Regions from separate parts of the Clostridium sp. TJA032 genome, predicted to be linked through region 1. Evidence: a T-box and tRNA genes for the amino acid it is inferred to sense, from the RefSeq annotation. Region 1 holds a T-box; the other holds one or more tRNA genes.
The links. A T-box is a leader RNA that pairs with one kind of tRNA and senses whether it is charged. The one in region 1 lies ahead of leuS (leucine--tRNA ligase), so its partner is inferred to be a tRNA-Leu.

Region 1 (12,272 bases):
TATGTATACCTTATAAAATTACCCTTTGTTTTTCATATTAAGATTTTCCTTAAAAGAAATAATAAACATCCCTAAAAACAAACCATTTAAAATCGAAACTACTACTCCACCTATTCCATAAGAAATATTAAATTCTCTAAAAATAAAGTAACTAAAAAATACTACTAAAAACATTATAATAGAAATACTAAAATAATATTTTATCTTTTTTTTAAAAGATATTCTTTTTATAAAGACTATCTTTCTGCTATCTTTAAGGGTATACAAAAAAAATACTATTATAAATATTCCAATTAAAGTACTTCCATGTTGAAAAAACTTATATCTATATATTTCATATTCTCCTAAAAATAAAATCTTCTCCCTAAGGTAAGGAATCTTCTCAACAAAGAATCCACTATTATGGGTAAAAGCATCCCAAATCACATGAGTTGCCATTCCTAATATAGCAGAATAGATAAAAACTATTACTTCTTTTAAAGAATTTAATGAAAATTTCTTTTCTCTTAAATAAAAGTACCATTTATCAAAGGGGTTAGGTAAATTACTTATAAGTTGTGATTTAATTATATTATGAAAAACATAGGCTAATAAAAAACATAAAGGTAAATTAAGTAGAAAAAATCCTAATAATTTATGTCCTAAATTTCCATAAGGCCTAAAATTTATAAAATATAAAAAGTCTGGAGCCATACTTCCTAAAATTAAGGCAGTAATATTTAATTTTTTATTTTTCAAAAAAACTACAGCTGCTGGATGTGCTAAAGTAAAAGGCATATTCTCCTCCTTAATAAAATTAAATTTTATTAAATAAATAGCAAAAAATAAAATAAACCCTACATTTTTTTACTAAATAAAGCTAAATATTTTAATTTTCATTATATTGTTTTTATTGAAATTTCTCCTGAGTTTAAATAATCTATTTCTCCATTTTCATATTTAACAACTAAGGCACCATTTTCAGTAATATCAGTTGCTACTGCTTTATTTAACTTATTATTTTTATAAAAGGTAACTTCCTTTCCTAATACTAATGATAATACCTTATACTCTTTCATTATGTCCTTATCTTCTAAATTATTGCATAAAGCAAAAAGTTCATTTAAAATTTCTGCAATCATTCTATTTCTAGTAACTGTAGGCTTTTCTCCTTGAAATAATGAACAGGCTGAATGTTTTATTTCATCAGGGAAACTATCTTCCTCAGTTTTAAAGTTTATACCTATGCCAATTACAACATTCTCAACTCTTCCACTTTCAAAATTACCTGTTGCTTCAGTTAATATACCACAAAGCTTTTTACCATCTAAAAATATATCATTTACCCACTTTATCTTAGGCCTTTTCTTAGTTAAATTTTCTATTGCCCTACAAACTGAAATTGCAGTAGCTGTAGTTATATGTATAGCCTTTGAAAGTTCTATATTAGGTCTTAAAATTACACTCATATAAATTCCTTTTTGTGAAGGAGAAAAAAATTTTCTTTGAAACCTTCCTCTTCCAGCAGTCTGCTCCTCTGCAATTAAAACAGTTCCCTCTGGTATATCCTTATCCATTAAAAGCTTTTTTGCCTCTTGATTAGTAGAATCTATAACCTTATAAACCTTTATATAATTTTCTCTATACTCTTTATTTAAAAATATTTTTATTCCTTCTGCTGATATTAAATCATTTTCCTTTGTAAGTTTATACCCTTTATTTGTAACTGCTAAAATATTATATCCTTCTTCTCTAAGAGACTTTATATTTTTCCATATAGCTGCCCTAGATACAGATAATCTTTTAGCTAATTCTTCCCCTGATAAGCTTTCATCTCTATTTTCCTCTAATATTTTAAGTATAGAATCCTTAAGTGCCACTTAATCTCCTCCAATCAATACTCTCTATAAAAACTTATTCTTTTAAGTAATACTCTCCTTGATTATATTTTTTATGCATAATATTGACAACCTCTTCTTATCACAAAAGGCATATTTAACAAAAATATTTTTAAATAAAAATATTTTTTAAGTTATAATTAAATATAAATTTAGGAGGTACTTTTATGAACTATATTTATGCTATAAAAAATTATATTCCCTTTGATGAAGTTGAAATAAAAGATAAAGAAGTTTTTTTAGATGCTTTAAACTCTTTTAAAGATATTTTAACAAGAAAAAACAAAATACTTCATTTAACTGTTTCAGCTTTTGCAATAAATAAAGAAAAAAATAAATTTCTAATGATTTACCACAATATATATAAATCTTGGGCATGTACTGGCGGTCATTCAGATGGAGAAGAAATCCCACTTAAAACGGCTTTACAAGAACTAAAAGAAGAAACAGGAATTAAAAATCCTAAAGTGCTTCTTAAAACTCCCTTTTCTTTAGAAGTTTTAAATGTAAATGGTCATGTAAAAAACGGAGAATATATATCTTCTCATCTTCATCTTAATTTAACTTATCTAATAGAATGTAATGAAGATGAAATCTTAACTCCTAAACTAGATGAAAATAAAGGAGTTATGTGGATTCACTTTGATGAAATAACAAAATACTGTAATGAAAAACATATGATAAAGATTTATGAAAAGCTAATATCAAAACTTAAGCTTAAATTTAATTGACTTGTTTAAAACTTTTGATATATAATATATAAAAACTGAATTATTAAAAGCTTTGAATAGGAGTAGTAATATTAAATTCATAGACTAAAGAGAGTTGTGGTTTGCTGTGACACAATGTTATGATAATATGAACTTGCCTAGGAGCATATGTGTGAAAAAAAGCACATACGGTAAAACCGTTATAAAAAAATCGAGTGAGGAAAGAAAACTTTCCTAATAAGAGTGGTACCGCGAATATCCTTTCGTCTCTTAAATTTTAAGAGATGAAAGGTTTTTTTATTTTTTATAAAAAATTTTATTATATATACTTTAGAGGAGGATTAATTAATGGGTAAATATAGTACTGCCATAGATAAAAAATGGCAAGATAAATGGGCCGAATCTGGCATTTATAAATTCGATCCAAATAAAGAAGGGGAAAAACTTTATGTATTAGAAATGTTCTCATACCCTTCAGGTAGCCAATTACATGCAGGACATTGGTTTAACTATGGACCAGTTGATTCATGGGCTAGATTCAAAAGAATGCAAGGATATAATGTATTCCAACCAATGGGCTTTGATGCTTTTGGTTTACCAGCTGAAAACTTTGCTATAAAAACAGGAATACACCCACAAGATTCAACAATAAAAAATATAGCTAAAATGGAAGAACAATTAAAAGCTATGGGAGCTATGTTTAACTGGGATAATGAAGTTGTAACTTGCTCACCTGAATATTATAAATGGACTCAATGGCTATTTTTAAAATTATATGAAAAGGGATTAGCTTATAGAAAAAAAGCTCCTGTTAACTGGTGCCCATCCTGTCAAACAGTTTTAGCTAATGAACAAGTAGTTGATGGTGCTTGTGAAAGATGTTCAACAGAAGTTACTAAAAAGGACCTTACTCAATGGTTCTTCAAAATAACAGATTACGCTGATGAATTATTAGATAAATTAGATGGTTTAGATTGGCCTGAAAAAACAGTTGCTATGCAAAAACATTGGATAGGAAGGTCTACAGGTTCTCAAGTTAACTTTAAAGTTAAAGATAGTGATTTAAGCTTTGATGTATTTACAACAAGAGTTGATACTTTATGTGGTGTTAGCTATGTTGTTTTAGCCCCTGAAAATCCACTTGTAGATAAAATAGTTTCAAAGGAACAAAAAGAAGCTGTTGAGGAATACAAAGAAGAAGCTAAAAAACAATCAGATATAGAAAGACAATCTATTTCAAGAGAAAAAACTGGTGTATTTACTGGTGCATATGCTATACATCCATTAACAGGTAAGGAAGTTCCTATATGGGTTGGCGATTATGTATTAGCAACTTATGGAACTGGTGCTGTTATGGCTGTTCCAGCTCATGATGAAAGAGATTTTGCTTTTGCAGAAAAATTTAACCTTCCAATAAATAGAGTTATAGAAGATAAAGAAGGAAATAATACTACTCTTCCATTCTGTGAAGCTGGTATTTTAATAAACTCTGGCGAATTTAACGGTCTAACTACAGAGGAAGCTAAAGAAAAAATAGTTGAAAAACTTTCTTCTATGGGACTTGGTGAAAAGAAAGTAAACTTCAGATTAAGAGACTGGTTAGTTTCAAGACAAAGATATTGGGGTGCTCCTATTCCTGTTGTTTATTGTGATGACTGTGGTATAGTACCTGTTCCTGAAAGTCAATTACCAGTTGAGTTACCATATGATGTTGAATTTGCTCCTGATGGAAAATCTCCATTAGCTAAAAGTGAAGCCTTTGTAAATACAACATGCCCTCACTGTGGAAAACCAGCAAAAAGAGAAACTGATACTTTAGATACTTTTGTATGTTCATCATGGTACTATTTAAGATATCCAGATAATAAAAATACAGAAGCTCCATTTAATCCTGAAATAATAAATAAAATATTACCAGTTGATAAATATGTTGGTGGTCCTGAACATGCATGTATGCATCTTCTTTATGCAAGATTTGTAACTAAAGCCCTAAGAGATATGGGATACTTAAACTTTGATGAACCATTTACTTCTTTAACTCATCAAGGATTAATACTAGGACCAGATGGATTAAAAATGAGTAAATCAAAAGGAAACACAATATCTCCTGATGATTACATAAAAGAATATGGTGCAGATGTATTTAGAATGTATCTAATGTTTGGCTTTGCTTATACTGAAGGTGGTGCTTGGAGTGATGATGGTATTAAATCTGTAAATAGATTTGTAGAAAGAATCGAAAGAATTATAGATACTGCAAGAGAAGCTATAGCTAAAGGAGAAAATAACAAAACAACAATGGATAAAGCTGAAAAAGAGCTTAACTATTGGAGACATAACACTATAAAATCTGTTACTGAGGATACAGATAAACTTCAATTTAATACTGCTATAGCTAGAATGATGGAATTTATAAATGCTTTATCTAAATATACTCAAGAAAAAGAAATGAATCTTACTTTCTTAAAAGATGTAGTTTCTGATTACTTAAGATTATTAGCACCTTTTGCACCTCACTTTAGTGAAGAACAATGGAGTCTACTTGGAAATACTTCTTCAATCTTTAATGAAGCATGGCCAAAATTTGACCCTAAGGCTTTAGTTAAAGATGAAATAGAAATAGCTATTCAAGTTAACGGAAAAATCAAAAATAAAATAATGGTTTCTTCTGATTTAGATGAAGAAGGAATAAAAGAAGCAGCCTTAGCTGATGAAAAAATAATTGCTTCAACAGAAGGAAAAAATATTATAAAGGTAATAGTTATAAAAGGTAGACTTGTAAATATAGTTGTTAAGTAATATAATATTAACGTTGCAAATTTTTTAATTTAAAATTAATACTAATCTTAAAAATTAACACTTTTAAAGAAATACCATAATTAAAAAGGTATCTAAAGAACTTAAACTTTAGATACCTTTTTTTCTTTATTACATTATTATATGATAATTATTTTTATCTATATTCTTATCTTTATTTAAAACCTTATAATAATACTCTTCTTCTCCTCTTAAATCAATATTATCAATTAATTTTATACTCTTTACTATTTTATTATTTAAGGCTTCTAAAAACTCGTACTTATTTTTAACTAATTCTTCTTCTTTAGCAACATCATAATAAGTGTAGCCAAAAACTTTTTTTTCATTTATAAGTTGCTCATTATCAGAATTTAAAACTGCGCCATCTCTTAATTGTCCTCTAACTTCAATAGGAGAATTTATTTTTATAGTTCCTTCTAAATTAACCTTTGAAGCTTTTCCTAAAACATCTATTCCAATGCCTGATTTGTTTTCTAAATAAAAATCCTTTAAAGTAACTTCACCATTATCAACTCTTATTCCATAACTAGAATTTTTCTTATTGTTTACTTTACAATTTTTAATATTAGCATTTTTTCCATCTAAAACCTCAATAGCCTTGTTAAAATTAGATTCAATAGAAACATTTTCCAATTTAACATCATCACCTAATATAGAAATAAGGGCATTATTATTTTCCTCATTCTCTCCCTTACATACTATATTTAAATTTTTAAGCACAATCCCATCTCCCTGTAGTTTAAAAAAATCCCCTTTAATATCTTCTGCTACCCTACTAACATATATGTTATTACCATTACCATCTATTACAATATTAGACCCAGTTATATCTAATCCCTTACTTATTTTACTAAGGTCTATATCTCTAGACAGCTTAATTTCTTCTAAACCTCCTTGATTTATAATTCTCAAAAATTCTTCTGTACTGCCTACTGTTTTTTCTATTCTAAAAATATTACTATATATTTTGCTCTGATTTAAACTTTCATTTATAATCGAGTTATCCTTTTTATTATCTATTACGTTTAATTCTTTGCCTAAAACTACGCTACTGGAGAGGTTATTTACTACTATAGCAGTTGCTAATATCTTTGCCACTTTTTTATGGGCCATATTAAAAATCACCTCTTCTTTATATATTTTATTATGAAATCATTATATCATTTTTTGTATAGGTTTTCAAAAATAAATTATAGATTTTTTTGACATATACTAGATTTTTTTAACCCTACTAAAAGATATAAATATATAATTGTATATATTATCTTTATTTTTTTACCTATTACTTATAAATTCTTTAATTTTAGATTAAATATAAAATTCTCCCATTATATAACAGGAGAATTTGTATACTATATTTTTTAATTATATACTAAAATTTTTAAAGCACTTTAGAAAACTCTTTAAGTAGATTTAAAACTTCCTCTTCTTTTAAAGGAGTAAAGTATTTTATAAATTCGCTATGATTAAACCTTATAAATAAATCTTTAGCCATTTCCATCCATTCTTCTAAAATGTAAACCCAAACTATCTCACTAGTTGGACAACTTAAAATAAAAGCCTCTACTCCAAAAAAGCTATATTCTAAAATATTATGAATTTCTTTAAGCTTTTTATAATGCTCTACTATTTCTTCACTTATTTTATATTCATATATATCACAATAAAAAAAGTCAAAACTCTCTCTTCTAGCCTTAAATCCATCACCTTTTATTATTTTAATCTTAGAATTTTCTCCAAAATTTTCTAAATATAAATTAACAACCTCATCACTAATCTCATAAACTATTATTTCATCAACCTTTTCTTCCTTAGAAAGTTCTTGAACAAAATATCCTAAGCCAAGACCTAATACTCCCACTCTTCCTTTAGCTCTTTTTATACTTTCATAGGAACCTTGTATTTCCTTTGGAGAAATTCTCATCCAAAGCTTATCTCCTTCATATAACTCTATAGGACTTTCTTTTAAAAAAGTTTTATGATTATATAAATATCCATCAAAGTCTTTTTCATCACTATATTTAATAGTAAAGTTTCCTAGCCTTTTTTCCTTTATATTTTTTTTGTACTCTCTTATCTTCTTCTCACAATAATCTATATTATACGGTATCATACTTCTTCCTTTCTAGAATATTAAAAACAGATTTTTTACTTATTATACATTTTAACATAATATCTTACTATATATATAAACATAATTTTTCTTTTAAAAAAGACTATACTTAAGAATTATTTATTAAAACTTATCTTAATATATTAAAATTCTCGTATTTTTTCCTAAACAATCTATTACACTTTAAATTCCTACTAAAATAGTCTTGATTTATTTTCCTTAAAAAGATATAATTTAATCAATTAATACTAATTATTAATTAATTGAAATTTAAGTAGGTGATTTAATGAAAAAGGTAGCAATGAGCGATGATGCTTATGTTGAATTTAAAGAATTTCTAAAATCAAATGATATAGATAGTAATGTTATTAGAATAAACTTTGGTGGTAATGGCCCTATGGGACCTATGTTTTACGTAACTGCTGGAGAAGAAAATGAGGGAGATGAAATCGAAGTTATAAAAGATTTAACTTTCCTTATAGACCCTACCTTAATCGAAATATTTTTAGGTTTTTCTATTCTTTCAGATGAAGAAAACCTTGGAGAAGGATTAACTCTAACACCTTTAATGAATGATTATGAAGGTGGCGGATGTAGTGGAAACTGTGGTAGCTGTGGTAGCTGTCACTAAAATGAGTATATTTTTAAAAATAATATTTAAAATATATTAGTAATTACATAAATATTTATAAAATTTTAGGAGGAAAAGAACATGTCAGCTGTAAAAATGAGTAAAGAAGCTTATAATGAGTTTAAAGATTTTCTTAAAGAAAATGGAGTTGAAAAATTCGATATAAGAATTAACCTAGCAGGAGTTGGTTGTGGTGGTCCTGTATTTAACATTTCTGTAGATGAAGCAAAGGAAGATGATGAAGTTGTTACAATTGAAGATATAACATTCTTCGTTAACAAAGATTTAGTTAATGACTTTGAAGGATTCACTTTAGTTTCTTCTGATGAAAATGGAGGAAGAGGATTATCTCTTCAACCAGTAAAAAAAGTTGAAGGTGGATGTTCATCTTGTTCAGGATGTCATTAATAAAAAGAGAGGATTAATCCTCTCTTTTTTTATTTTAAAAATTAAATTTTACTTCTTATTTTTTAACAGTATTTATTTTGAATTTTTTACTTTTTTTAGTTGTTTATATTTTACTTTAGTATTATAATTTAATAAATACTTTTATTTTAAGGAGGAGAGATAATGAACTTAACTCTAGTAAACCTAATTCCAACTAAAGAACAAAGAAAGTACCAAGAAGATGAACTAATAGCTTTTTTAGATATGTCAATGAATACATTTACAAACAATTCTGAAATTAATTGCGAAGCTCCTTCTTTTTTAAGAGAACCTTCCTTTAGTACAGATTTTTGGGTAGAAAGTTTATTTAAATTTGGATTTAAAAAAGTTATTTTAAATTGTAAACTTAATAATGGTTTATTCTTATGGAATAGTGATTTTTCAAGAGTTTATATAAATTCAAAATTTGATGATTTTGATTTAGTTAATCTAGTAAGTAAGTCCTGCAAAAAATTTGGACTTAAATTTGGAGTTTACCTTACATTAAAAGATTACCCTCTTCTTAACTTAACTCCTAAAGAATATGATAATTACTATATAATGCAATTAAAAGAACTTATGAGTAATTATAATAATATAAGTGAAATTATTTTAGATAAATGTATTTTAGATAAGGATTTTTCTTCTCTTGATTTTGAAAGTTATTTTAAAGTAATAAAAGAGATAAATCCTAAGTGTATTATATCTAGCCCTATTGGACCTGATGTACGTTATACCTACTATTCAGATATAAATGATACAAACAAAATATTCTTCTCCTCTGTTAATTTAAAAAAATTAAAAGAAACATATAATGATAATTCTCTTTATAAAGGAGATATTTATGGTGATTCTTGGATAGTTGGAGAAAGTATTTATTCTTTAAATACTTGTTTTAATAATAAAAATACTCCTATTAATAATCTAAAAAATATATATAATAATTCCTTAGGAAAAAATTCTAATTTAGTTTTATCTATAACACCTAATAAAGAAGGAATTTTAAGAGAAGAAGATATAAAATTGCTTACTAAGTTTTCATCATATATAAGAAAAACATTTAGCGATAATTTAATTAAAGGGGCATCAATTTTAGCTACTAACTCTTCCTATAGTGATAGTTATAATTTAATTGATGATTACAAAAAATCCTATTGGATAGCTAATGAAAATGCTATTAACCCTTATATAGAGATAAATTTCAATAAAATTACAGAATTTAATATTTTAGAACTTAGAGAGTGGATAGCAGAAGGGCAAAATGTAGAAGAATTTAAGATTTATGGATACAAAAATGGCTGGTTTGAACTTTATAAGGGAAATTCAATAGGATATAAGCATATTGCTAGTTTTATTAGTCCTATTAAAACTGATAAAATAAAAATTTCCTTTACTAAGTATAAAAATCCTCCTCTTATAAATCATATTGGAGCCTATTTAGGAGAAACTAATTAAAAATAAAAAGCCTTTATTTTTTAAGGCATAGAAATTTTAATTTTTAAAGTTTCTGTGCCTTATTTTAATATAAATTTTTCTTATTATTTAAGATATTTTTTATAAATCTTCCTAGGTAAAGTTGTATTAAGAATAAAATTCCATTAAAATTATTCTTATACTATAAATTGTAACATTTATTGGAGGAGTAAAAATGAATATAGCTTATGATTTTATAATAGCTTTAATACTAGTATTTATACTACTTATGATGAAGCAATATATTTTAGCTTTAATAGTTGTAGTAATATATGCCTTATATAAATACAATAGTAAAAAGCCCTATATACTAGCTTATAAAGGTAATGTTGCCTTTAAAAATGGAGAAAGAGAAAAAGCTTTAGAGTTTTATAAAAAAGCTTGTACATATAAAAATACTAGTGATAGTATTAGATTACAATATGCTTATCTTACTTTATACTTAGGAAATTTAGAGGAAGCTACTAAACTTTTAAAGGCAATTGACTATAATAAATTACCTGAAAGATTAAGAGCTTCATACAAAATGACAGATGCTCTAATAACTTGGAAAAATGGGAATTTGCCAAAGGCTATTGATGAATTACAAAATCTTCATACTGAATATGAACATTCAACAGTTTATGAAACTTTAGGATATTTTTTAATTTTAGACAAGCGTTACGATGAGGCTTTAAAATATAACCTTATAGCTTATGAATATGATAAAGATAATAAAGTTATAAAAGATAACTTAGCTCAATCTTATTACTTTACTGGTGATAAAGAAAAAGCTAAAGAATTATATACTGAACTTTTAAAAGAAGACCCTGGTATTCCAGAGCCTTATTATTACTATGGTTTAATTTTAAAAGAAGAAGGAAATAATGAAGCTGCTTTAGAATCCTTTGATAAGGCCTTAACTAAAAGAGAATCTTATCTGTCAGCTTTAACTAAGGATAAAATTAGAGAAGCTATAAATGAATTAAATATAAAATAAAAAAAATACTATTTGAAATAAAATTAAATATTTCAAATAGTATTTTTATATTAATTAAAAGAATTTTTAATTAATATATTCGCAACTTCCACCATAAGTTAAATATTTTAAAGGTCCTTTTTCATAACTAAGAATATTTACCCTTAAAGTAGATTCTTTTAAAATTTTTAAAATTTCTTCCTTTGAATAATTATTTTTCTTTAAGAAAATCGTATAAGGAAATGCTTCCTCTTTCTTAGGATATATTCCCTTATTATTACTTAAAGATGTTACTCCTACATCAATTAAATCTTCTTTGTTAAATTCTTTAGGTAATATAATATGAGGTTTTACACTTTCAGCACATAAATTTTGAGAAGTATTCTTAGCCTTAATATCAAAGACTATATCAAAATAATCCTCTGGATTTTCTTTATTCTCTACAGAACTATTTAAAAAATCACTTTCATTTGCACTACTTATAGAGATTTCTTCAATACTTAGATTTAAAAAATCTCTACTTTTAAACCTATAAAAAAGTACTCCTCCTATTATGAAACAGAATAAAAATGTTATTAAAAAAAACTTTTTCAAATCCTTCCTCCTAATATTAAATAATTTTCATATTAAATTTATTTAATATTTAGTTATAAGCTTTTTTATTTTAAAATAGCAGGATTTAAAATTTATAAAATACTAAGTAATTATAATATTTTCACAACCATTATCTTTAGCTATTTTTTCTAAACTTTTCATATAACTTTCATCTGTTACTAAATCCCCAAAGACCTTTATTCCTTCTTCCCTAACACCAAAGGGTCTATATTTTATAAGTTTATATCTACATTTATCACCAATTACTTTAGATACATATTTTACTGTTTTTTCATTATTTAACCCTTTAGCTATAACAGTTCTAACTTCATACATCTTATTTAGACTTAATAGTTTATTTAAATTTTCTAATACTAACTTATTTGATGATTTAGTTAGCCAAATATTTTCTTCTTCACAGGTTGATTTAACATCAAGCATAAACTTATCTGTAAGGTCTATAAGTTCATCACTTAAATTAGTGTTGCCATTAGTATCAACAAAGCAAGTTAAACCAAGCTTTTTAACTTCTCTAAAAAGCTTTATTAAAAATTCTGAGTTTAATGTACATTCTCCTCCACTAACTGTTATTCCTCTTATAAAAAAACTATCCTTTTCTATTTTCTTTAAAAGTTCTTCTAAAGAATAATCCTTAGTTTTTGGTGAAGAC
Region 2 (12,272 bases), 640 kb from region 1:
GGCTTTAGGAGTAGCAGGTTTCTTTAAAAATCATAGAATGTTTGGAGCTATAGTTGCGATATTTTTAAAATTCTTAGCTCACTTTATTTCAGGAGTAGTATTCTTTGGTTCTTTTGCACCCGAAGGAATGTCTCCAATTTTATATTCATTCTTAGTAAACGGTGCATTAATAGGCGCTGATGGATTAATATGTATAATTATTTTAAGCATATTACCTGTAAATAGGCTTATTAAGGCCATAAGACCAAAAAACATAGCAAATAACTATGCTTCTTAAAATACTAGGGTTAGATTATTTAATTAATCTAACCCTTTTTATTTCTTTAGTAAAGAATTATACTATAATTAAGAAATTTAAAGTTATATCAAATTTAAAGGAGGTACTTATGAGTATTAATCATGGTGCTAATTTATTTGATTTATCAGATAAATTAGGAGTAAATAAAAACGATATAAAAGATTTTAGTTCAAATATAAATCCCTTTGGTGCTTCTAAAAAAGCTAAAGAAGCTATTTTAAAAAATATAGATTTAGTTTCTATTTATCCAGACCCTAAATATAAAAGATTAAAAGAATCCATTTCTTCATACTGTAAATGCAAGGAAGAAAATATTATAGTTGGTAGTGGTGCTACTGAGCTTATATCATCTTTTATAAACATTATAAGTCCTAAAAAGGCACTTCTTTTATCTCCCTCTTATTCAGAATATGAAAGTGAATTAGAAAAGATAAATTGTAAGGTATATAAATTTTTTGCAAGGGAAGAAGATAACTTTAAAATAGATTATATAAATCTTATAAATCATATAAACTCTTCAAACTTTGACTTAGTCATAATTTGTAATCCTAATAATCCTACAGGCTTTGCCTTTTCAAAAGATGAAATAAAAAATTTAATAAAAAACACCTCAACATTTTTTATGGTTGATGAAACCTATGTAGAGTTTACAGAGCCTGAAATTTATTCCTCTACTCCTTTAATAGATGAATTTAATAACCTTTTTGTAATTAGAGGAACTTCTAAATTTTTTTCAACTCCAGGAATAAGGTTAGGCTATGGACTTATTTCTAATGAAAAAATAAAAAAATCCATTTTAGAAAAATTAGACCTTTGGAACATAAATATTTTTGCCACAACTATGGGAGAAATTATGTTTAAAGATTTTGATTACATATTATCAAATAACCATAAGTTAAAAGAAGAAATGGAATATCTTTTTAAAGAATTAAATTCAATAAAAGACTTAAAAGTTTATAAAAGTTATAGTAACTTTATCCTTTGCAAAATTAAATCAAAAAAAATAAATGCTAAAAATCTTTATGATGAACTTTTAAAAAAAGATTTAATAATTAGAAACTGTACTTCCTTTGAAGGTTTAAATGAATACTTTTTTAGAGTGTGTTTATTAAAACATGAAGATAATAAACTTCTTGTAGAAAATCTAAAAGAAATATTTTCTAATTTAAGTTAAATAAAAGGTTATAAGCATAATTAAATTTAATTATACTTATAACCTTTTGTCTTTATAAGTTAAACTATAAGAAACATAACAGCAATTATTATATAAACAGCTAAAAGCTGAACTCCTTCAAGCCAATTAGATTCTCCATCACTAACTATACGATTAGCTATAAGAACAGATACTATTAAAGCAACTAATTCAAACTTATTAAAAATAATACTCATAGGTTCAAAAATAAGGCTTAAAAATATTAAAACTGGAGCTACAAATAATATTATTTGTAAACTTGAACCTATAGCAATCTCTACAGAAACATCCATTTTATTTTTCATAGCCATTATTATTGCAGTACTATGTTCTGCAGCATTTCCTATTATAGGAATTAAAATTATTCCTACAAAAAATTCACTAAGCCCTAAAGTTCTTGTCATAGGCTCTACAGCCCCTACTAAAAATTCACTTTCTACTGCAATAATTATAGTAGCTACTATAAGGACTATTATAGATTTTTTTAAAGACCATTTACTCTCTTCTTCACAATCCTCTCCACTTTCTATAGCATATATATCCTTATGAGTAAAGAAAGAGAATACTAAACTTAAAATATATATTATAAACATAACTAAAGCTACTATTACACTTAAACTTTCATACTTTGTATTTAAAAATTCTATTTTTATAGTATGCATAAATATAGCAGGAATAGTAAGACCAATAACTGCAAATAGTAACATACTTGAACTATTCTCCATAATCTTCTTGTTAAAACTTTGAGTTTTATATTTTATTCCTCCAGCTAACATACTAGCTCCTAAAACTAAAAGGATATTTCCAATTACAGACCCTGCAATAGATGCTTTAACAACATCAAACAAGCCACTTTTTAAAGCAAAAAAAGATATTATAAGTTCTGTTGCATTTCCAAAGGTAGCATTTAAAAAACCTCCTAGCTTAGGTCCTGTATAAAATGATATTTCTTCTGTAGCCTCACCCATAAGCCCTGCTAAGGGTATTATAGCTAAAGCTGATAATAAAAATCTAATAGTCGGTGAAAAGTTCATAAATTCTCCTATAATACTTATAGGAATGAATATTAAAAGTAATTTTAATATTTTCATCTTTAGTCCTCCATATAAACAAATTTTGCTAAAACAATTATAACATTTTATTAAAAAATTTACATTTTATTAATACACAAAATTTTAGTATTACATAAAGTTAATATACCCAAATTAGATTTTTATATAAATTTTTAAAAAATTACTTTAAAAAGCAAAAAAAACGCTCTTTTAAGCGTTCTTTTAATTAATTACATATCTACATTATGAAATAACTTTGGCAATATTTTTTCTACTATTTTAAAATATCATAATTTTGCGACAATTTCAATAATTTTATTCAATTAATTATTTTAATCAAAAAATTAATTTTTATTCTAATATTCTTTCTTCAACTTTTCCATCTATATCTTTAAAATCAATTCCTAATATTTTTCCAATAGTAGGTCCATGATTTACAATACTTCCTCCCTCTAAAACAACTCCCTTTTTAATTCCTTTTCCAAAAGCTATTAAAAAAGTTTCATAATTTTCTTTTTTAGGAGAGTATCCATGAACTGCTTTATAAATATGTTTATCTTTAATAAATTTAGTTTCTTCAACAACTTTCCCAAAATATTCATTGGAAAAATAATATCCTCTCCCCCCTTCAACCATAAAAGCACATTCATTATTTGCCCCTTCTTTAATGGCTTCTTCTTTAGTTAATATTCTTTCTATAACTCCTTCTCTTTTTAGCTTATTTAAAATTTCTAAAGCTTTATCTTTAACCTCTTTATTTTCATCTTTTAAATAAATATAAGCAGAACCTCCACACTCTTTAGAAATAACCTTAAATCCCTTAAGCTTACCTTCCTTTATATTTATTAAATTTGCATCTTTAAAAGCACTATTTAACCTTATGACTTTATCTGTATTTATTGCACTATGGTCCCCTAATAAAATCAAAGTAGTATCTTCATAAATTTTAGCTTCTTTTAAAGCCTTTATTATTTCTCCAACTCTTAAATCATGTCTTTTTAAAGCTTCTAAGGCTTCTTTACTAGAATATCCAAAATCATGTCTATTAGAATCTACATCTATTAAGTGAATCATAGTTAAATTTGGTTTATATTTTTTTATAGTTTCTATTGCACAGGCTGTAGCAAAATCATCTAAATATGGCTCTTTTATTCCTTGTCTAATATGAGAAAACTTTTTATTCATATTAAATTGAAAGATTTTACTTCCTGCTAAAGCAGACATTACTATTTGATTTTGCCATGGTTTTGTTGTAAAAATTTCAGGCATGTTATAATCAATCTTTACCTTTCCTGTAACAGGCCAAAGTATAGAGGCTGTTTTAAGTCCTTTTTTCTTAGCTAAAGTAAATAAAGTTTCTCCCTTTATTTTATTTCCATACCAATTCCAATTAGGATTTTCTTCTTTAAAACTTAAAATAGTATTATTAGTTATTCCATGATTTACTGGATATTTTCCTGTTACAATAGTTACATGTGCTGGATAAGTTAAAGAAGGATATATACTATTAACATTCTTTATAAGTGAACCATTTTTTATCAATTTTGATATATTAGGTAAATTTTTCATTATCTCAATATCCTTAGAAGAAACTGCATCTAAAGATATAACTACCATATATTTGCTACTCAATATTATCATCTCCTGTTCCTATTAAATTATTTTAATTCTTTTATCTCTTATGTCAATGATAATTTATGTTAAAGCATAGGATTTCTTTGTACTCTCCTTTGATTTTTTTAAAATCCCTCTAAGTTCTTCATAAATTTCCTTAGGTATTTGCCCCTTTATTTTACTTAAAATTTTTTCTCCTTCTCTAATTCTACCAATTCTAATATTTTCTATAAAAGTATTTATTCTATAGGAAACTCTTATTTTTTTACTTAAAAATATTAAAATACTTAGTAAAAAAGCAGGTAATAACACTCTAGGCTCAACTAAAGCAAACAAGACTACTATCCAAGCTATATTAGAGACTATTTTATAAGCTTTACAAAGACTTAAAACTTCATTGCTACACTCAATCTTATAAACTTCTCTTTTTTTCTTATTTTTTTTTAAATTCATCTTAATTCCCCCTTTATATAATACAATTATATACTTAAAATGAATTTTTTACCATATTAAACTTTTAAAAAAAGACTATTATTAAAATAGTTTTAATAATAGTCTTTTTTATTATCCTATTATATCCTTTGCCATATCCTCTAATTTAACTTCTCCTTCTTTTTCTGAGAAATTATAAAAACAATTTGCAATTTGAATTTTTTTAGCTCTTGATATATTTAAATCTTTACTTACCTTTTCTAAAAAGTCAACCTCTTCAATATCACAATCTTCATCTACAAGTCCTATTCTAACTAATTCAAAGTAAACTATATTCTTTATTCTTTCTGAAGAATTTTTTATAACATCTATAGCTTCTTCATAAGACAAGTTACCTAAATTACTTTCTTCTAAGCTTAATTCACTTATGTACTTTCTAATTAAATCCTCTTCTTCTTTTCTTATATTTTCATCAACTAAAGCAAATTCAGTTACTAAATTTATAAAAGCTAAGGCTTGTTCTTTGTTTAATTCTCTTAAAAACATTGAAATCCCTCCATATAAATAAAACTTTAACTTATTAATAATAATATACTATAAAAAAAAAATTATAACAAAAGCTTAATAGCTAATTTATAAAAAAGATATTCATTTATCTCTTTTTATCTAATTATATTCTAAAAATTTATATTATTAAAGAAAAAGCTACCATTATTTCATATAATGATAGCTTTTTTGTATTTTATTACAAAGAATTTTAAGAAATTCCCTCTTTTTTCTCTAAATAAGTTTTTAATTGTTGTAGCCCTATAATTAAAGCTCCTCCTATAATGAAGAATAAAAAGTTAAAACTTTTTAAGTTCATAGCAGCTCTTGGAACTTCTAAAGTTGTAGGACCCATAAAAACTGCATATATAGAACCTATCATAAGTCCTATTATAAAATAAACCATTTGTGATCTGTAATTTGAAAGCAAATATTTTATTAACTTTATAGTAGTAACTATTCCTACAATAACTCCTAAGGCAAAAATTAAAAGCATAGGAAGATAATCAAAGTTTAAAGTTAAAACAGCTTTAACACCTTTTAAAACTGGTGCATAAAGACCAAATATTAAAAGTAGAGTTGAACCTGATATTCCTGGTAAAACCATTGCTGATATAGCAATCATTCCTGCTAAGAAAACATATATAGCTAAAGGAAAAGAAAACTTATTTAAAACTATACTTGTTCCACTATCTCCACTTGAAGCTGGATTAAAATATGTTATTAATGCAACTACTAAAATCCCTAAAATAGCATATATTATGTATCCATAATTTTTCTTTAAGGTTTCCTTATCTTCTTTAATTATTATAGGAATAGAAAATATTATAAATCCAGTAAATAAAGAACTTATCTTATATATTTCCTTATCAAAGATTGAAGAAATAAATAAAACTGATAAAATTAATCCTGTTACCCATCCAATTGCTAATTTTAATAAAAACTTTATAGCATCCTTTTTACTAATGTCAGTTTTCTTTGAAGAGGTTAAAGCATTTAAAGAACTTATAAATTTATTATAAAATCCCATTATAAATGCTATAGTTCCACCAGAAACTCCTGGTACACTATCTGCTAAAGCCATTAAAAAACCTCTTATAAAGTTAATTACATACATAGAAAATCTCCTTTTAATTTTATTTTATTGTTTATTATTTTATTATATCTAATTTTTCATATAATTCTTCTAAGGTTATATTATTTTCATAAAAGTAATTGCTAACCCGTAAATCTCCAACATATCTATAATGCCAGGGTTCATATTCATATCCTGTTATATCCTCTTTTCCCTTCATATATCTTAATATAAAACCATATTTATGAGCATTTTCTAATAGCCATTGTCCTTCCTTTGTATCTTCAAAAGATTTTTCTAATTGAAATCCTATAGACCTTGTTGTAAAATCAACTGCTAATCCTAGTTGATGTTCACTAGCTCCTGGTATGGCAACTAAAGTACTACTTTCACTATTTTCTCTCTTTAAAGCTCTTTTATATAAATAATCTTGTTCTTCATAAGACCTATAAGCACAGGATATATATAAATCTAACCCTTCTTTTTTAGCATCATCAAAAAGTCTTTCTATATCTTCTTTCATAATACTACTTATCTTATTTCTCTCTTCACTTTCTAAACCAACAAAGTTAGCCTTAGGCAATACTAGTTTTTCTATATTATAATCTTTACTTATTAAATTTTCTTTATTAACAAGTTTTAAAAGTCCTTTATCATCTTTTAAGATTTTATCTTTTATATAAATTTCATCTTCCTTAAGATTTTCATAAGAATTTTCTTCATTGACCTTTTCCTCTAAAGTTTCATTTAAAACAGCAACTTCAAAGGCTTTATTTTTATATACTTCATAAAATCTACCACTAAAAAAACTAATTAATAAAATTATAAAAAAAGCTAATATTTTTATATATCTTTTTATTCTCAAGAAAATATACCTCCAACTTTAAACATAATCTTTTAAATTATTTCCAAAATTAAAGATATATAAACTTAAAAATATAAATTTATTTATATTATAAAATAAATTTATTTATATTTGTTAAAAATTATTAAAGTTTAAAGTAATTTAAAAAGTAAATAAATAATAAATATATAAAAAAACACCTGACAAAATCAGGTGTTTGGTGCCGAAAACGGGACTCGAACCCGTACGAGTATTAGCCCGGCGGATTTTGAGTCCGCTGCGTCTGCCAATTCCGCCACTTCGGCTTGAACATTTTAATTATACATTACCCTCCTTTCATTGTCAATATTTCCAATTAAACTAGCTTTTAAAAAACTTATCATAGTATTTATTTTTTGTAATATAAATTATAAGAGTATAAATTTGCCTTAGGAGAATAGATTATGAACGAACTTTTAAACCTATTTATCTATATAGATGAATATTTAATAAAAAGTCTTTCCTCTGTATATTTAAATGGATATATAGATATATACACTTCTAAAAAAATTTGTGATAATACCTTATCTGGTAGAATTCATTCAGATGAAAATAATAAATTATTTTTTGGAGAAGGGAAAAATAAAATATATAATAAAGGCTTTAAAACTAGTAATAAATCAAGAGATTTCAATAAAACAAATTATTACGGAAATAATAAAAGTATAGAAAATAGACTTTTTGGAAGAACAGAAGAAGAAATCAAAAGAATTTATACCTCCTTTGAAATTCACAATAAACTTTTAAAAAAAATGACTAATTCTAAGGCTATTAAAGATATTGACGCCTCTAGTTTTAAAGATACTAATATTTGCGAAGGAGATTTTTTAAAAATAAAAGGCTCTTTAATAGAAAACTCATTAAACTCTTACTTAGATTCTTTAATTAATTTAATAGAAGCCTTTCCACTAAAGGACTTAGACTTTCTTCTAAAAGATACCTCTTTAGAAAAATTAAATTTTTCTATTATATTAAATTTACTAAAAAATATAAAATCTAAATTTACCTTAAACTCTACAGAAGATATGATTTTATCCTGTGTAGATTATAATGCTATAATAAATGTTAATTCAAAATACTTTTTAAATGGTGATTTTTACGCCTTTCATAAATCAAATATCAATGTATTAGGAAAGGTTATTAAAATATGTAACAATGAAGAAGATATAAATCTATTTAGAAAAGTAAATCAAGAAGATTATCATATAGAACTTTTAAAATCTATAAGCCCCTATTTTGAAGTATTAAGAAAACTTAATATTCCCCTACCTAAATGTCCAGTTACTAAAATAAAAGGACCTAGTATTTTAATCCTTCCTATAAGCATGTATTTTTAAAAAAAAGACCTTCTAAAAAATATTAGAAGGTCTTTTTTTATTTAGCTATTATTTCTACTCCATCTTCTGTAACTAAAACAGTATGCTCCCATTGTGCTGAAAGAGAACCATCCATAGTTAATGCTGTCCAATCATTATCAGCATCTACAAAGACATCATACTTTCCTTCATTTATCATAGGTTCTATAGTAAATACCATTCCCGGTACTAAAACCATACCTTCTCCTGCATCTCCATAATGGTATACAAAAGGGTCTTCATGGAATTTTAATCCTACTCCATGACCTCCAAAATCTCTAACTACTGAATATCCATTTTCCTTTGCATGTTTTTCAATGGCATATCCTATATCTCCTAAAAATCCCCAAGGTTTAACTGCCTTAATTCCTTCTTCTAAACATTCCTTAGCAACTCTTACTAATTTTTTTGCATTCTCACTAGCTTCTCCAATAATAAACATTCTTGAAGCATCTGAATAGTATCCATTATATATAGTAGATACATCTACATTTATTATATCTCCTTCCTTAAGAATTATATTCTCATCAGGAATACCATGACAAACTTCATCATTTATTGAAGTACAAACACTTTTAGGAAATCCTCCATAATTAAGAGGTGCAGGAATTGCTCCTTTGCTTATAGTATAATCATGTACTATTTTATTTATTTCCTCTGTACTCATTCCTGCCTTTATATTTTCAGAAACTAAATCTAAAACTGCATTATTTATTTCTGCACTTTTTCTTATTCCTTCTATTTGCTCTTTATTTTTTATTATGTCTCTTGTAGGAACTTCATATCCTTCCCTAGCAAGTTCTTCTAATTTTTCATCAAACTCCATATGACATTTTTTATATTTTTTTCCACTATTACACCAACATAGGTCATTTCTATTTATTTTCATTTTTTGTCTCCTTATAAAAACTTTAAATAAAATTAAAGTAATCTCTATATTTAAGTATATACTAAGTTATACTTTTTTCAAGCATACTATAAAAAGCTCTTATAAAAAAAGTATAGGTTAAATTTAAAACCTATACATAAATGTAATTAATGAAATTTTATACATAGAAGGAACTATATTTTATTTTATTATATTCATTATAGTTTAACAAATTATATATAACTCCTCTTACTTTAATTTTTTTTGCAAATATTATCAAAATATTTCCCCCCAAAAGCTACTCTTTTTATAATAATATGTAACACTTAAAGAATTTATTAATACTTTAATTTAAAATAGAATCATTTTTTTCTATAGACTCTAAAACATATCTAACAATAGAATTGTTTAAATACATTGCAAAAAATAAATCACTTATAAAGCCTTCAGACTTTCTATAATCTTCTAGAGCTTTTTTTAAAAAATTTTCATAGGTAGAGTTTTCTAAAATTTTATAACTATCATTTATTTCTATATCCTTTGTAAGTACCTTATGAAGTTTTTTCTCATATAATACATGTTTTAAGGTAACACTTTTTTTAAATCCCCATTCTTCTTCATGAGGAAGTGAAAAAAAATCACATAAAAAATGACATACAACGCCTAATTCTATACTAAATTTTTCTTTTCCTATTTCATTTATTATGTCTTTACTTTTTAAACTACTTAACCACTTTACCTTATGATATATTATATCTTCAAATTGCTTTCTTCCATGTTTTTTAACTCTATATTTAGGAGATATATCAGGAAGAACATTTCCCTTTAAAAAACTATCTTTATCTATTAAACTTTTTAAATCTCCTTCTATACTATTAAATGTGTTCTCTCCTATTTCAACATGAGTTTTATAAAGCATAAAAAATCACCACCTTTTAATTTATTTTGCTCAAAAAAACTTTTTTTAAATTACAATAATAAAAAAAGGTTAAATATATTAATTTAACCTTTTAAAAAATCAATAAGTTATTTTTCCTTCTTTATACATCTTTAAAACCTTATCTAAAAATCTAGCTCTATCAGAATCCACAAGATTTCTAATAGAAATTAACATATTGACTATATTATCTTCTCCTGTATTATTCAAATTATTTAAAGATGCTCCTCCAAAATTATTAATTAATGAATCTAAGTTTCCCATATTATTGAAATTATTATTTCCTAAAAGCCCCATAAGAGAACCTAAATCTCCAAATCCACCTACATTTCCAAAGGGATTGAAATTATTTTCATTATTAACTTGATTTTTATTATCAATGAAACTACCTTCATTACTTAAAATTGAATTTATAGAGTTCATATCAAAGCCATTATTATTCATAGCTGATAAAAGTTCTGATAAATTATTTTGGTTTATATTATTAAGTCCTAAAAGTTCTAAAATTTGAGGATTTAAACTAGGAGCAAAGTTTTCTTCTCTTAAATTTTCCCTTTTCTTATTTTTATGTTTTCCTTTTGACATCTACTATCCTCCTTATAAATAAAAATATATGTATTATTTTTTTATTTAAAGGAGGGTTTTAAATAAAAACCCTCCAATAATTATTCTAACAACATTTATAGCCGCAGCTATTTGTATTTACACCACCACATAGCCAGAATAATAAGAATAAAGTATATGCTCTATCATTATTTAATAAACCTGATTGGCAAAGCATTAATAAAGTTGGTAAAGTTGTACATGGATTAAATGATGAACATGCTACATTTTTTTCATGACAACAATTATTCTTCTTGCTCTTGCAATGGCATTTATTTTTACAGCATTTACTTCTGCTCATAAAATTCACTCCTTTTTACTTTAGCAACACTTATTGTTACTTCCACAAGAATTAAATCCACCACATAATAATGATAATAAAATTAAGATATATGCTCTATCATTACATAATAATCCTGAGTTTTGTAATATTAAAAGAGTTGGTAATACTGTACAAGCATCCATTCCATTACATCTATTATCTTTAACATGATTTTCTCTACAACAACATTTTCTCTTCTTGCTCATTTTAAATATCTCCTTTCTTATTATTTTATTTTAAATTAGCATCCACAGTTTCCTAAAAATCCATTTCCATTATTATTTCCACAGTTGTTTGAAGAACCACCCCATAAAGTTGATAAAATTATTATCCATATTATAGAGTTACAACCAAAGCCACTATTTCTATTTCCACAGCAACAATCCTCATCACAGCAGCATCTATTTCCAAAGCCACTATTTCCACCAAAGCCGCCACATAATAAGAATAACCAAATTAAAGAGTTAAAGCCTCCACCAAAGCCAAAGTTGTTTCCAAAGCCTCCACAATTATTAGGGAAAGGTGCACAATTATTATTTCCTCCAACTGTTCCACAATTATCAAAAGAATTTCCATAACCCTTATTACAGCAATTATCTCTTGTCATTCCATCTAAGATTTCATTTAATTCCATAAATCTTAACCTCCATTTATTTTCTTTATACTACATACTATTCTAATAATATTTTTTTGACACATATTTTTGTAATTTTTTCTACTTTTTGTAATAAATTTATTTTTTAAAACATATAATTTCTAAAATAAAAAAGAAGTTATGAAAATTAAATTTCATAACTTCTTTTTATTATCTACTTACTCTTCATTAACTAAATCATCAAAAAGATAATCTACAAGTTCATCTTTTCCTTTTTTATTTAGTGAAGAGAAAAACTTAAGCTTATAATCTTTTGGTAATCCTAAAGTTTCTTTAATAAGCTTCTCACTTTTCCCTATTTGATTATTAGATATTTTATCACTTTTTGTAGCAATAACTACAACTTCATATCCATAATGCTTTATCCACTCATACATTTGAACATCATCAGCAGTAGGTTTATGTCTGCAATCAACTAATAAAACAACCTTCTTTAACGG

Region 2: it has a tRNA-Leu gene. The T-box ahead of leuS (leucine--tRNA ligase) is inferred to sense a tRNA for this amino acid. The anticodon was not compared.

The regions. Positions count from the first base shown of each region.
Region 1 is NZ_JBZEFB010000001.1:61,469-73,740, reverse strand. Features, by position in the region: gene AC4FRL_RS00335 (DUF4184 family protein) at 19-777, opposite strand; gene AC4FRL_RS00330 (biotin--[acetyl-CoA-carboxylase] ligase) at 879-1,859, opposite strand; gene AC4FRL_RS00325 (NUDIX hydrolase) at 2,045-2,608, shown strand; T-box leader at 2,652-2,861, shown strand; gene leuS (leucine--tRNA ligase) at 2,936-5,386, shown strand; gene AC4FRL_RS00315 (pectate lyase-like adhesive domain-containing protein) at 5,516-6,520, opposite strand; gene AC4FRL_RS00310 (polyamine aminopropyltransferase) at 6,789-7,520, opposite strand; gene AC4FRL_RS00305 (HesB-like protein) at 7,807-8,151, shown strand; gene AC4FRL_RS00300 (HesB-like protein) at 8,233-8,559, shown strand; gene AC4FRL_RS00295 (alpha-L-fucosidase) at 8,722-10,032, shown strand; gene AC4FRL_RS00290 (tetratricopeptide repeat protein) at 10,226-11,029, shown strand; gene AC4FRL_RS00285 (hypothetical protein) at 11,096-11,602, opposite strand; gene AC4FRL_RS00280 (YjjW family glycine radical enzyme activase) at 11,705-12,272, opposite strand, start outside.
Region 2 is NZ_JBZEFB010000001.1:702,316-714,587, forward strand. Features, by position in the region: gene thiT (energy-coupled thiamine transporter ThiT) at 1-277, shown strand, start outside; gene AC4FRL_RS03165 (pyridoxal phosphate-dependent aminotransferase) at 387-1,472, shown strand; gene cax (calcium/proton exchanger) at 1,532-2,581, opposite strand; gene AC4FRL_RS03175 (alkaline phosphatase family protein) at 2,894-4,174, opposite strand; gene AC4FRL_RS03180 (hypothetical protein) at 4,238-4,609, opposite strand; gene AC4FRL_RS03185 (hypothetical protein) at 4,721-5,134, opposite strand; gene AC4FRL_RS03190 (DUF368 domain-containing protein) at 5,346-6,251, opposite strand; gene AC4FRL_RS03195 (M15 family metallopeptidase) at 6,286-7,074, opposite strand; tRNA gene AC4FRL_RS03200 (tRNA-Leu) at 7,272-7,358, opposite strand; gene AC4FRL_RS03205 (DUF6414 family protein) at 7,497-8,429, shown strand; gene AC4FRL_RS03210 (methionyl aminopeptidase) at 8,467-9,336, opposite strand; gene AC4FRL_RS03215 (zinc dependent phospholipase C family protein) at 9,662-10,234, opposite strand; gene AC4FRL_RS03220 (hypothetical protein) at 10,334-10,837, opposite strand; gene AC4FRL_RS03225 (hypothetical protein) at 10,923-11,156, opposite strand; gene AC4FRL_RS03230 (hypothetical protein) at 11,177-11,383, opposite strand; gene AC4FRL_RS03235 (hypothetical protein) at 11,419-11,811, opposite strand; gene yihA (ribosome biogenesis GTP-binding protein YihA/YsxC) at 11,991-12,272, opposite strand, start outside.